Regions from separate parts of the Streptomyces sp. NPDC021019 genome, predicted to be linked through region 1. Evidence: riboswitches for the same ligand, from Rfam matches in the RefSeq annotation. Region 1 holds a riboswitch; each other region holds the start of a gene.
The links. A riboswitch is a leader RNA that binds a small molecule or an ion and turns the genes downstream of it on or off. The one in region 1 is predicted to bind cyclic di-AMP.
Positions count from the first base shown of each region.

Region 2: linked by a shared signal. The riboswitch ahead of ACH4RG_RS23580 (transglycosylase family protein) and the one ahead of ACH4RG_RS34495 (M23 family metallopeptidase) in region 1 are both predicted to bind cyclic di-AMP.
Region 3: linked by a shared signal. The riboswitch ahead of ACH4RG_RS06195 (NlpC/P60 family protein) and the one ahead of ACH4RG_RS34495 (M23 family metallopeptidase) in region 1 are both predicted to bind cyclic di-AMP.
Region 4: linked by a shared signal. The riboswitch ahead of ACH4RG_RS21130 (transglycosylase SLT domain-containing protein) and the one ahead of ACH4RG_RS34495 (M23 family metallopeptidase) in region 1 are both predicted to bind cyclic di-AMP.

Region 1 is NZ_JBIRQR010000010.1:116,144-119,028, forward strand. Features, by position in the region: gene ACH4RG_RS34490 (M16 family metallopeptidase) at 1-955, shown strand, start outside; cyclic di-AMP (ydaO/yuaA leader) riboswitch at 1,179-1,346, shown strand; gene ACH4RG_RS34495 (M23 family metallopeptidase) at 1,360-2,175, shown strand; gene ACH4RG_RS34500 (GntR family transcriptional regulator) at 2,353-2,885, shown strand, end outside.
Region 2 is NZ_JBIRQR010000004.1:199,422-202,306, reverse strand. Features, by position in the region: gene ACH4RG_RS23585 (transglycosylase family protein) at 1-1,055, shown strand, start outside; cyclic di-AMP (ydaO/yuaA leader) riboswitch at 1,343-1,525, shown strand; gene ACH4RG_RS23580 (transglycosylase family protein) at 1,531-2,235, shown strand; gene eno (phosphopyruvate hydratase) at 2,558-2,885, shown strand, end outside.
Region 3 is NZ_JBIRQR010000001.1:1,314,515-1,317,399, forward strand. Features, by position in the region: gene ACH4RG_RS06195 (NlpC/P60 family protein) at 1-1,027, opposite strand, end outside; cyclic di-AMP (ydaO/yuaA leader) riboswitch at 1,026-1,192, opposite strand; gene pcrA (DNA helicase PcrA) at 1,462-2,885, shown strand, end outside.
Region 4 is NZ_JBIRQR010000003.1:804,238-807,122, reverse strand. Features, by position in the region: gene ACH4RG_RS21135 (GMC oxidoreductase) at 1-782, opposite strand, end outside; gene ACH4RG_RS21130 (transglycosylase SLT domain-containing protein) at 929-1,771, opposite strand; cyclic di-AMP (ydaO/yuaA leader) riboswitch at 1,777-1,964, opposite strand; gene ACH4RG_RS21125 (FAD-dependent oxidoreductase) at 2,417-2,885, shown strand, end outside.

The sequences.
Region 1 (2,885 bases):
CAACCGTCTCGACGAGATCCCGCACGAGCACGCCAACCCGTCCCGGCGCGCCGCCAAGCAGCTCTCCAAGGAGCTGTTCCCGGCCACCGCCCGGATGTCCCGCCCGCGCCTGGGCACCGAGGAGACCGTCCGGCGGATCGACGAGAGGGCCGTGCGCGCCTTCTTCGACGCCCATGTCCGTCCGTCCACCGCGACGGCCGTGATCGTCGGCGACCTGACCGGTATCGACCTGGACGCGCTGCTGGCGGAGACCCTCGGCGACTGGTCGGGCAACGCCGGTCAGGCCCGCCCGGTGCCGCCCATCACCGCGAACGACACCGGCCGCGTCGTGATCGTGGACCGGCCGGGCGCGGTCCAGACCCAGCTGCTGATCGGTCGCATCGGCGCCGACCGGCACGAGCGTGTGTGGCCCGCCCAGGTGCTCGGCACCTACTGCCTGGGCGGCACCCTCACCTCCCGGCTGGACCGGGTGCTGCGCGAGGAGAAGGGCTACACCTACGGGGTGCGGGCCTTCGCCCAGGTGCTGCGCTCCAGCGGCCCGGACGCGGGCGGCGCGGCCATGCTCGCGATCAGCGGCTCGGTGGACACGGAGTCCACCGGACCGGCGCTGGACGACCTCTGGAAGGTCCTGCGGACGCTGGCCGCCGAGGGGCTGACCGACGCCGAGCGTGAGACGGCCGTGCAGAACCTGGTGGGCGTCGCCCCGCTGAAGTTCGAGACCGCCGCCTCCGTCGCGAGCACGCTGGCCGACCAGGTCGAGCAGCACCTCCCCGACGACTACCAGGCCCACCTCTACGCCCGGCTCGCCGAGACGGGCACCGTGGAGGCGACCGCCGCCGTGGTCAGCGCCTTCCCGGTCGACCGGCTGGTCACGGTGCTCGTGGGGGACGCCGCCCGGATCGAGGAGCCCGTGAAGGCCCTCGGCATCGGAGAGGTGTCCGTCGTCACCGGCTGACTCAGGTGTGGCCCACCGCCGCGAACAGGACCCCGACGAACGCATATTCGTCGGGGTCCTTCCCTTTTTGGTCGATTAACCCAATCCATCACCTTTGGGAGAGAGGATGCCTGTCTGCCCTGTGGGATGTACGACAAATCCCCTGGTCCGTTTGGCGATGGGAAGCCGCCCGGCCTAGCGTCGGCTCGGCTGTCCGCCACCCGTATGCCGCAGCCGCGGCGCCGGGCAGCCATCGCCGAGTCCCCGTCAGGCGCGAGCCTGGGGAGCCGGGGACCCACGCAGTCCCTGGGGTGAATCGGAGGTCCGTGCCGCGAGACCGGCGCGGGGATCCGTAGGAGACCTTCCTGCTCCGAACCCGTCAGCTAACCCGGTAGGCGAGAAGGAAGGAAAGGATCAGCCCCTCCATGGCGTTCACCCGTGCCACCGGGAAGCACCGTGCCCCGAGCCGCCTCACGCGCCGGAGCGCCCAGGCCGCCGGCATCGCGGCTCTGGCCACCACCGGAGTCCTCGGCTCGCTGGCCTCCCCGGCCCTCGCCGCGGACACCGAGGCCGCCCAGGTCGCCGACACCGGCCTCACCCAGGCCGTCGCCCTCGACGCCACTCTCGCCGAGCAGATAGACGCGCAGGCCCACGCCCAGAAGCAGCAGGCCGACGCGATCGCGAAGGCGAAGGCCAAGGCCGCCGCGGAGGCCCGCGAGAAGGCCGCCAAGGCCAAGGCGAAGGCGGAGGCCGAGCGCAAGGCCGAGGCCCGCGCCGAGGAGATCCGTGAGGAGAAGGCCCGCGCCGCCCGCGCCGCCGAGCGCGCCCGCCTGAACGCCTTCCACCTGCCGGTCGCCGGCTCTCACGTCACCACCGGCTACAAGTCCGGCGGTTCGCTCTGGTCCTCCGGCAGCCACTCCGGCGTGGACTTCATGGCCGCCTCCGGCAGCTCCGTCGTCGCCGTCGGCGCCGGGACGGTCGTCGAGGCCGGCTGGGGCGGCGCGTACGGCAACAACATCGTGCTCCGGATGACGGACGGCACGTACACCCAGTACGGCCACCTCTCCTCGATCGGCGTCTCCGTCGGCCAGAGCGTCTCCTCCGGCCAGCAGATCGGCCTCTCCGGCTCCACCGGCAACTCCACCGGCCCGCACCTGCACTTCGAGGCCCGGACCAGCCCCGACTACGGCTCCGACATGGACCCCGTCGGCTACCTGCGCTCCCACGGACTGAACGTCTGACCCGCCCCGCGCGACCCCGTCCGAAGGCCCCGGCGCCCACCGGGGCCTTCGGCGATTCCGACCCGTGGATATCCATGGATTCCGGCCTGCCATCGGAAATTCCGGCAGATTGCAATAGAGTCACGGAAAAGACGTCGGGCGGCCGCGTTTCGCGGGGATCAAGGCGGAGGTTCGGACATGCGCATTCCCGCGCATTCGGTATGCACGGCAATCCGTGACGACATCGTCTCCGGTGTCCACGAACGCGGCAGCCGCCTCACCGAGGAGTTGCTGGCCCGCCGTTACGGGGTCTCCCGCGTCCCGGTCCGCGAGGCCCTGCGCACGCTGGAGTCCGAGGGTTTCGTGGTCACCCGCAGACACGCCGGCGCCTGTGTCGCCGAGCCCACCGCGCAGGAGGCCGCCGACCTCCTGGAAGTGCGGATGCTCCTGGAGCCACTGGGTGCGGCACGCGCCGCGCAGCGCCGCACGGGGGCCCACCTGAAGGTGCTCCGGGGCTTGGTCGGACTGGGCCAGGAGCGGGCCCGCCGGGGCGAGAGCGAGGATCTGCGCTCGCTGGCCGGCTGGTTCCACGAGACCCTCGCCCAGGCCTCCGGCAGTCCCGGACTCATCGCCCTGCTCACCCAGCTCGGCCACAAGATCGCCTGGATGTACGTGGTCGAGCAGCCGGCCCGTCCGGTCGACTCCTGGGCCGAGCGCGGCGCGATCGTGGA
Region 2 (2,885 bases), on a different contig from region 1:
GCTCCGCGAACGGCAGACACCGCCGCCCTCGTCAGGCACCCGCCATCATCGTCGCCGCGGGCGTGACGGGTTCGGCCATCGCCATCCCGCTGCTCGGCGCCGGCGGCGCGCACGCGGCCGAGGCCACCACCTGGGACCGGGTCGCCGAGTGCGAGAGCGGCGGCATGTGGAGCGCCGATCTCGGCAACGGCTACTACGGCGGGCTCCAGTTCTCGCAGGAGACCTGGTCGGCGTACGGCGGCACCGCGTTCGCGCCCCGCGCCGACCTCGCGAGCCGATCGCAGCAGATCTCCGTCGCCGAGAAGGTCCTGGACGACCAGGGCCCGAAGGCGTGGCCCAGCTGCGCGGTGATCTCCGGCCTCGCGGTGGACGGCGGCCTGCCCGGCGTCGACCCGGGCACCTCCCCGTCCGCGGATCCGTCGGTGGACCCCTCGACGGACCCCTCGGCCGACCCGGCCTCTCCCCCGACCGACGAAGCGGACTCAACCGGTGGCTCCGGTGGCTCCGGCAAGGGCGGGAAGAGCGGTGAGGCGGACGGGAGCGGCAGTGGTGGCGCGGAGAAGGGGGGCGAGGCTCCCGACTCCTCGGTGACGCCCTCCGCCCCGCCCGCCTCCGACGCCCCCGACGCCTCGGACCCCTCCACCGCCCCCGACGCCTCGGCGGACGAGGGCGGCAAGGGGGGCAAGCACCGGGGCGCCCCCGCGCCCGAGGAGGCCGACGCGGGCCGGCAGGACGGTCCCCGCGACTCCGGCCGGCACGCCTCGCGCGGCGAAGGCGACGCGCGGGACGGCGGCGCGGCGACGGCCGACGGGTACACGGTGCGGCCCGGGGACAACCTCTGGACGATCGCCGACGCCCAGGAGGTCCCCGGCGGCTGGACCGGCCTGTACGAGACGAACAGGGGCCTCCTGGGCTCCGACCCGGACCTGATCCTGCCCGGCCAGAACCTGGACCTGGGCCTGGACCGGGGTGCGGTCGAGGACGGTGACCGGGGTGCGGGCAAGAGCGCGGACCCGGCCGCGCCGGAGGGCGCCGAGACGCCCGCCGCCAACTGAGCGAATCGGGAAAACCCCCCGAAAATCGAGGCAGTTAAGAGGCCTATGTCCACTTTGTGTAAGTGAGACATGGGTCTCTTTGCTTCAACTGGCGCGCTCCGTCCGGCTGGTCCGGATGCATCGCCCCCCACCTGCGGAAACACCCCCAAGGCCATGGCGAGTTCGGGCTGATTGCCCCCTATGTCCATCTTTGAATGTCGGGGTTGCCTGTGTTTACGGTCGGAACCGCTCGCACCGCGGGCCCCGTCGACCGTCACGCCGAATCCTGCCGTCGGTCGAAGGGAACAGACGCGTAAGCGCCGTAGGCAGGAGCGGGGGACCCAGGTAAGCCGCCGGGTCCGGACGCCTCGTCGAACCGACGAGGACGTACGGGACCGGCTAGGGGTGAAGTCGCGAGCAGCACCGCGCGACCGGGCAACTCATCAGCCCGAACCCGACAGCTCACCTCGTAGGCGTCGGTGAGGAGATTCGTTCCATGCTGCTGAACAGCAAGGGCAAGCACCGCCGCCCGTCCAAGGCCACCCGTATCGCCACCCTCGCGGGTGTCACCGGTGCCGCCATCGCGGTCCCGCTGATGGGCGCGACCAACGCTTCCGCCGCCTCCGTCGAGACCTGGGACGCCGTCGCCCAGTGCGAGTCCGGCGGCAACTGGTCCATCAACACCGGCAACGGCTACTACGGCGGACTGCAGTTCTCGCAGTCCAGCTGGGCCGCCGCCGGCGGTACGCAGTACGCCTCCCGTGCCGACCTGGCCTCCAAGGACCAGCAGATCGCCACCGCCGAGAAGCTCCTCGACATGCAGGGCCCGGGCGCCTGGGCCTGCGCCGGCGCCGGCGGCCTCACCAACGACGGTGTGGACCCGGGCGTGAACACCGGCTCCGGCTCCGGCGAGAGCAAGCCCGAGCAGGCGCAGCCCGAGCGCCAGGCCGAGCAGCCCACCACGCGCTCCGAGCAGCGCGAGGCCCCCAAGGCCGAGAGCAAGAAGACCGTCACCACCCCGACCGGCGAGAAGGTCCAGAAGGGCGACGGCGAGTACAAGGTCGAGGCCGGCGACACCCTGAGCACCATCGCCGAGGCGGAGGGCGTCAAGGGCGGCTGGAGCAAGCTCTTCAAGCTCAACGACGACATCGTCAAGGACGCCGACCTGATCTTCCCGGGTCAGCAGCTCCACCTGAAGTAACAGCCGTCTCTCCTCCCCGGAGGAGAAGCGTCCGGCGGCACTTCTCCTCGCACGGCTCCCCGGCCCGGCGCGCTCGTCCCACCAGCGCGCCGGGCCGGGTTCTTCGTGGCGGCGGGGCGCCGATGGCCCGCATGTGTTCACCTCTTGTCATTACCGCTCAGTAGGTTTCTAGAGTTTTGTCCCGTGATGCAGGTTCTTGGGCCCTTTTTCGTCCCAGGAGGCGGGCGGTCGGCTGGCCGACGTGGCCGGGCCCGATAGGCTCGTGCCGCAAGGCCACAGTGACCCTGCACAACCAGTGTCAGATCCCAGAAGGAGATGCCTCGTGCCGTCCATCGACGTCGTCGTAGCCAGGGAAATCCTCGACTCCCGGGGCAACCCCACGGTCGAGGTCGAGGTTGGCCTCGACGACGGCAGCACGGGCCGTGCTGCTGTTCCGTCCGGAGCCTCCACCGGTGCGTTCGAGGCCATCGAGCTTCGCGACGGTGACCCCAACCGCTACATGGGCAAGGGTGTCGAGAAGGCCGTCCTCGCCGTCATCGAGCAGATCGGCCCGGAGCTCGTCGGGTACGACGCCACCGAGCAGCGCCTCATCGACCAGGCGATGTTCGACCTGGACGCCACCGAGAACAAGGCCTCGCTCGGCGCGAACG
Region 3 (2,885 bases), on a different contig from region 1:
GCGTCCCGAACTCCACCTGGTCCCAGGTCGTCCGGGGCAGGGTCACACCCGCCTCCCGCCAGGCCGCCTGCGTCAGCCCCGAGCAGTCGTAACTGGAGGGGCCCGACGCGCCCCACACGTACGGCTTCCCGATCTGGGCGCGGGCGAAGGCCAGGACCTTCTCCGCCTTGGCGGCGTAACCACTGTCCGTACCGGAGCCGGAGCCGGAGCCCGGATCCGTTCCCGGACCGGAACCGGATCCCGTACCCGAACCGCCGCCGGACTCCTTCGCCGCCTCTTCGCGGGCCTTCTCCTCGGCCTCGGCCTTCTCCTTCGCCTCGGCGGCCTGCCGGGCGGCCAGCTTCGCCGCCTTCTCCTTCGCCTCGGCCTCCTTCTCGCGCTCCAGCTCCGCAAGCCGCGCCTTCTCCTCGGCGGTCAGCCTCGACAGCAGGCCCCGGGCCTCGGTGAGCTTGGTCTGCACGTCCTTCTTGCTGGAGGCGAGCGTGGCCTGCGTCTCGGTGAGGGTCTCCAGGCTCTTCACCGCCTCCGCGCGCTTCTTCGCCGCCGAGGCCTGCTGCGTACGGACCTCGTCGACGGCCTTCTGCTGCCGTTCCGTCGCCCGGTCCATCAGCCGGCTCTGGTCGAAGTACCCCTGCGGGTTGTCCGCCAGGAAGAACGTCGCCGCGGGCGCGATGCCCCCGTTGCGGTACTGGGCCGCGGCGTAGGAGCCCAGCGCCCGGCGCGCCTCGTTGATCTTCTCGGCACGCTTCGCCACGTCGGAGAGCAGCGTGTCGACCTTCGTCTGCTGGGACGCGGAGGCGGCCTTGGCCCGGTTGTACTCCTGGGTCGCGGTGCCCGCCTGTCGGTACAGGGCGTCGACCTTCTTCCGCACTTCCTCGATGGCGGGCTTCGGCTCCGCCGGTGCGGCCGTGGCGCTCTGCGTGGAGAGCAGCGTCACGGAGGCGAGCGCGGCCGTCGTCAGCCCGACGGCGGGGGTGGTGGTGCGCACCTTCGTGCGCGGCTTGCGATGCGATGCCAAGACCGGCATCTCCTTCCGTGGACCGCCTACCGGGTTAGCTGTCGGGTTCGGACGGAACGGAAGGCTGTCCTACGGTCCGGACGCGAGGGCACGGACCGATTCACCCCGGTGCTGCGTGTGGGTCCCCGGTTCCGAACCACCGGCGCGGCAGGACGGATTCGGCAGAGGTGTCCGTCAGGCGTGGTTCGCCTCAGGGAGGTACGGATCACCTGATCGAGCACGCTAGCCAACCGGCACCGCCGCTGGGAAGGACGATGAGCGATATGCCCGATACATTTTCGTGACCTTTCCGGATCGGGCGTCCGGCACCCCCTCCGACCGGGCACTCCTTCACGGAACGTCGCCGTCCGGTCCCCGTGCGTACGGGTGGCGGTGTGGTGTGAGCGGCCCCTTCTCGCCTTCGGCGGAAGGTTGTCAGTCCGGCCGCCTAGACTCGGGAGGCGATGAGCAGCCTCTTTGACGACAGTTTCCTGACCGGCCTCCAGCCCGCGGAGGACGGCCCCCCGCCGCCCCCCGAGGACCACGCGCCCGAAGCGGTGCCGGAGGGTCTCTTCGGGGGCGTCTACGACGCGCCCCCGCCGCCCCGGGACGGGTACTACCGTGACGGTCACGCGCGCCCGGTGATCGACTCCGCCGCCCTGCTCGACGGGTTGAACACCGAGCAGCGCGCCGCCGTCGTGCACGCCGGGTCCCCGCTGCTCATCGTCGCCGGAGCCGGCTCCGGCAAGACCCGCGTCCTCACCCACCGCATCGCCCACCTGCTGGCCGAGCGCGGGACGCACCCCGGCCAGATCCTCGCGATCACCTTCACCAACAAGGCCGCGGGCGAGATGAAGGAGCGCGTCGAGCAGCTCGTCGGCCCCCGCGCCAACGCCATGTGGGTCATGACCTTCCACAGCGCGTGCGTCCGCATCCTGCGCCGCGAGTCGAAGAAGCTCGGCTTCACCTCGTCGTTCTCGATCTACGACGCCGCCGACTCCAAGCGCCTGATGGCCCTGGTCTGCCGCGACCTCGACCTGGACCCGAAGCAGTTTCCGCCGAAGTCCTTCACCGCCAAGGTCTCCAACCTCAAGAACGAGCTCATCGACGAGGAGACCTTCGCCGGGCAGGCCATGGACGGGTTCGAGAAGACCCTGGCCCAGGCGTACGCGCTCTACCAGGCCCGCCTGCGCGAGGCCAACGCTCTGGACTTCGACGACATCATCATGACGACGGTCCACCTCCTCCAGGCCTTCCCGGACGTCGCCGAGCACTACCGCCGCCGCTTCCGCCACGTCCTCGTCGACGAGTACCAGGACACCAACCACGCCCAGTACACGCTGGTACGCGAGCTGGTTGGCCCGGCCGGGGAGGCCGACGCACCCGCCGAGCTGTGCGTGGTGGGCGACGCGGACCAGTCGATCTACGCCTTCCGGGGCGCGACCATCCGCAACATCCTCCAGTTCGAGGAGGACTACCCGAGCGCGACGACGATCCTCCTGGAGCAGAACTACCGCTCCACGCAGACGATCCTCTCCGCCGCCAACGCCGTCATCGAGCGCAACGAGAGCCGCCGCCCCAAGAACCTCTGGACCAACGCCGGCAGCGGCGCCCGCATCACCGGCTACGTCGCCGACACCGAGCACGACGAGGCGCAGTTCGTCGCCGACGAGATCGACCGGCTCACCGACGCGGGCGACGCGAAGGCGGGCGACGTCGCCGTCTTCTACCGGACCAACGCCCAGTCCCGTGTCTTCGAAGAGATCTTCATCCGCGTGGGCCTGCCCTACAAGGTCGTCGGCGGTGTGCGCTTCTACGAGCGCAAGGAGGTCCGGGACGTCCTGGCCTACCTCCGGGTCCTCGCCAACCCCGAGGACACCGTCCCGCT
Region 4 (2,885 bases), on a different contig from region 1:
ATCTCGGCGTCCAGGGCCGACCGGGGGACGGTCCCGGCCGCCTCCCGCTTCATGTACTCCCAGTCGTAGACGGCGGGAACGAAGAGGAACGGGAAGCCGGAGCGCTGGGCGTGTTTCCGGCCGACCCGGGCGTACTGGTAGCAGTCGACGCTGTCGAACCAGGCGGGGTCGATGGCGGTGACGCCCAGTCCGCTGTTGGCGCGCGGGTAGTAGGTGCTGTACATCTCCTCGGCGTTCACCGTGGGGAGGATCGCGCCGAAGTTCTCCCGGCGTGGGGTGACGGCCATGCCGCCGTTGACCAGTGACCCACCGCCTACACCACGGCCCTGGTAGACGGTGATGCCGGCGAACTCCTCGGCGTCCAGGATGCCGGTGTAGCGGTTGACGTCCTTGTCGATCGGGAAGCCGAGGAAGTTGCTCAGCGGCTGCTTGGTCCGGGTCCGCAGCCAGAAGGAGCGGTCGTCGGGCCTGGTGGTGTTGGCGAAGATCTTGCCGTCCGCGCCCGGCGTGTCCCAGGCCATGCCCATCTCGACCATATGGACGTCGACGCCGGCCTGGGCGAGCCGGAGGGCGGCCACGGAGCCGCCGTAGCCGGTGCCGACGACCAGTACCGGCACCCGGGCCCCGGAGCCGATCGGCGCTGTTGCCGCCCGGACGCCCGCCCACGCGGGTGCGGTGTGCCCGGCGATCGCCGCAGCACCCAGAAGAGAACCTGTTCCAGCGATGAATCTTCGACGCGAGACACCCTTGGCCTCGGCATCTATCATGGTCGTGTCCTCCATGTGCCTTCCCTCACTCTCGACAGAGTGCAACAGGTTCTACTGTCGATCGCGTGGTAAGTCACGAGAAACTTGGGGGTAACTTCCCGGTACGCCCGAGGGGCCCCGGACCATGGGGTCCGGGGCCCCTCGGGCGCGGGCGCGAAGGATCAGTAGGCGCCGAAGACGTTGTCGATCGAGCCGTACCGGTCCGCGGCGTAGTTGCACGCGGCCGTGATGTTGGCGACCGGGTCGTAGCTGTCGGTCGAGGTGCCGGGCACGTGGTAGGCCTGGAACGTCGGGTCGATGACCTGGAGCAGCCCCTTGGACGGGGTGCCCTTGACCGCGTTGGAGTCCCAGTTGTTGATCGCGACCGGGTTGCCCGAGGACTCCCGCATGATGTTGCGGTGGATGCCCTCGTAGGTGCCGGGGATGCCCCGCTCGGCCATGACCGCCAGCGACTCCTTGATCCAGCCATCGAGGTCGTTCGTGTACGTGACGGCCTTTTCGGCGGCCGGCGCGGCCTTTGCCGCGGGCACGGCGTTGACGCGCTCCGAACGGTCGGCACGGTTCGCCTCGGCACCGCGCGCGGTGGACGGGGAAGCCTGGGCGGCCTTGTCCGCCTTACCGCCCGAAGGGGCCTCGGCCGTGGTTCCGAGGATCAGCTTGATTCCGGGCTGAATGAGATCGGGATTATCTCCGATGATCTTCCGGTTGCCTTCGTACAGCTTCTCCCAGCCGCCGCTGACAGAATATTCGCGGGCGATCTTGGAAAGCGTTTCACCGGCCGCCACGGAATGCTGGGCGGGCGCGGCCCGCACGGCGGAATTCGCCTGGGCCACCGAGGCGGGCGCCACGGCCTGCTGCGGCGCGGCGGCGGGCACCGGGGCCGCGAAGGCACTGGTGGCACCGATCACCGGGAGGGCGAGGACGGCTCCACCGGTGGTCACGGCGGCGAGGCCGCGGCGCAGCGAGGTGGACTGGGAACGACGGTGCTTACCCTGTGCGGGCATGGGGGATTTCCTCTCCGGCGCCTGCGGGGTGAGCTGTCGGGTTCAGACGGGAGATGTCTGGCCGCACGCTCGTGCGGCTTCACCCCAAGCCGTTCCGGTCACGGATCGGCGACTTACCTGGGTCCCCCGCTCCTGCCGTACGTGAGTGGGTTTCGGATTCCCGGACGGCGGCAGGATTCGGCGTTCCATCCGGATTGACGGTGACCGTAGGCGAGAAACATCGAACAGAACAAGCCCCACATTCCGAAGCTCCTTTTCCGCGCAAGATCGAAAGGCGGAATCGCCGGATCGGATCATTCCGTCACGCCGTCAACTTTCCCCGCACGGAAGGGAACCGATGCTTCCGCTTCCGCGTCGCCCGCTTCGGACGTGACGCTCACCACTTCCTCGCGGCGATGGCGAAAATGAGCTCAAACAAATACCCCAGCAACCCCAATAGGCCCCTTATTTAGCAGAATTCCCAAAAGAACCAAATCGCCCATACCGGCACAAGAAAACGGGCTAATCGGGCACTCCAGGCGGGGCCGGTCGAAGGGCCCGCGGGGCGATCGCTTACGGTGTGCGGTGGAGACTAGTAAGCCAACCCTTACCTCCGACGTACGCTGTACCTGCCCGCGTTCGCCCGCCCCGAAGGATCACCACGCCATGACACGCCCCGTCCGCGTCGCCATTGTCGGAGCCGGCCCCGCCGGTATCTACGCTGCGGACGCGCTGCTCAAATCCGAGGTCTGCCAGGACCCGGGGGTCTCCATCGACCTCTTCGAGCGCATGCCCGCGCCCTTCGGCCTCATCCGCTACGGCGTGGCCCCCGACCACCCGCGGATCAAGGGCATCGTCAAAGCTCTGCACCAGGTGCTGGACAAGCCCCAGATCCGGCTCTTCGGAAACGTCAGCTACCCGCACGACATCGGCCTGGACGACCTGCGGTCGTTCTACGACGCGGTGATCTTCTCCACCGGCGCCGAGGCCGACCGGGCGCTCGACGTCCCCGGGATCCAGCTGGACGGCTCCTACGGCGCGGCCGAGTTCGTGTCCTGGTACGACGGGCACCCCGAGGTCCCGCGCACCTGGCCGCTCACCGCGGAGAAGGTCGCCGTGCTCGGCGTCGGGAACG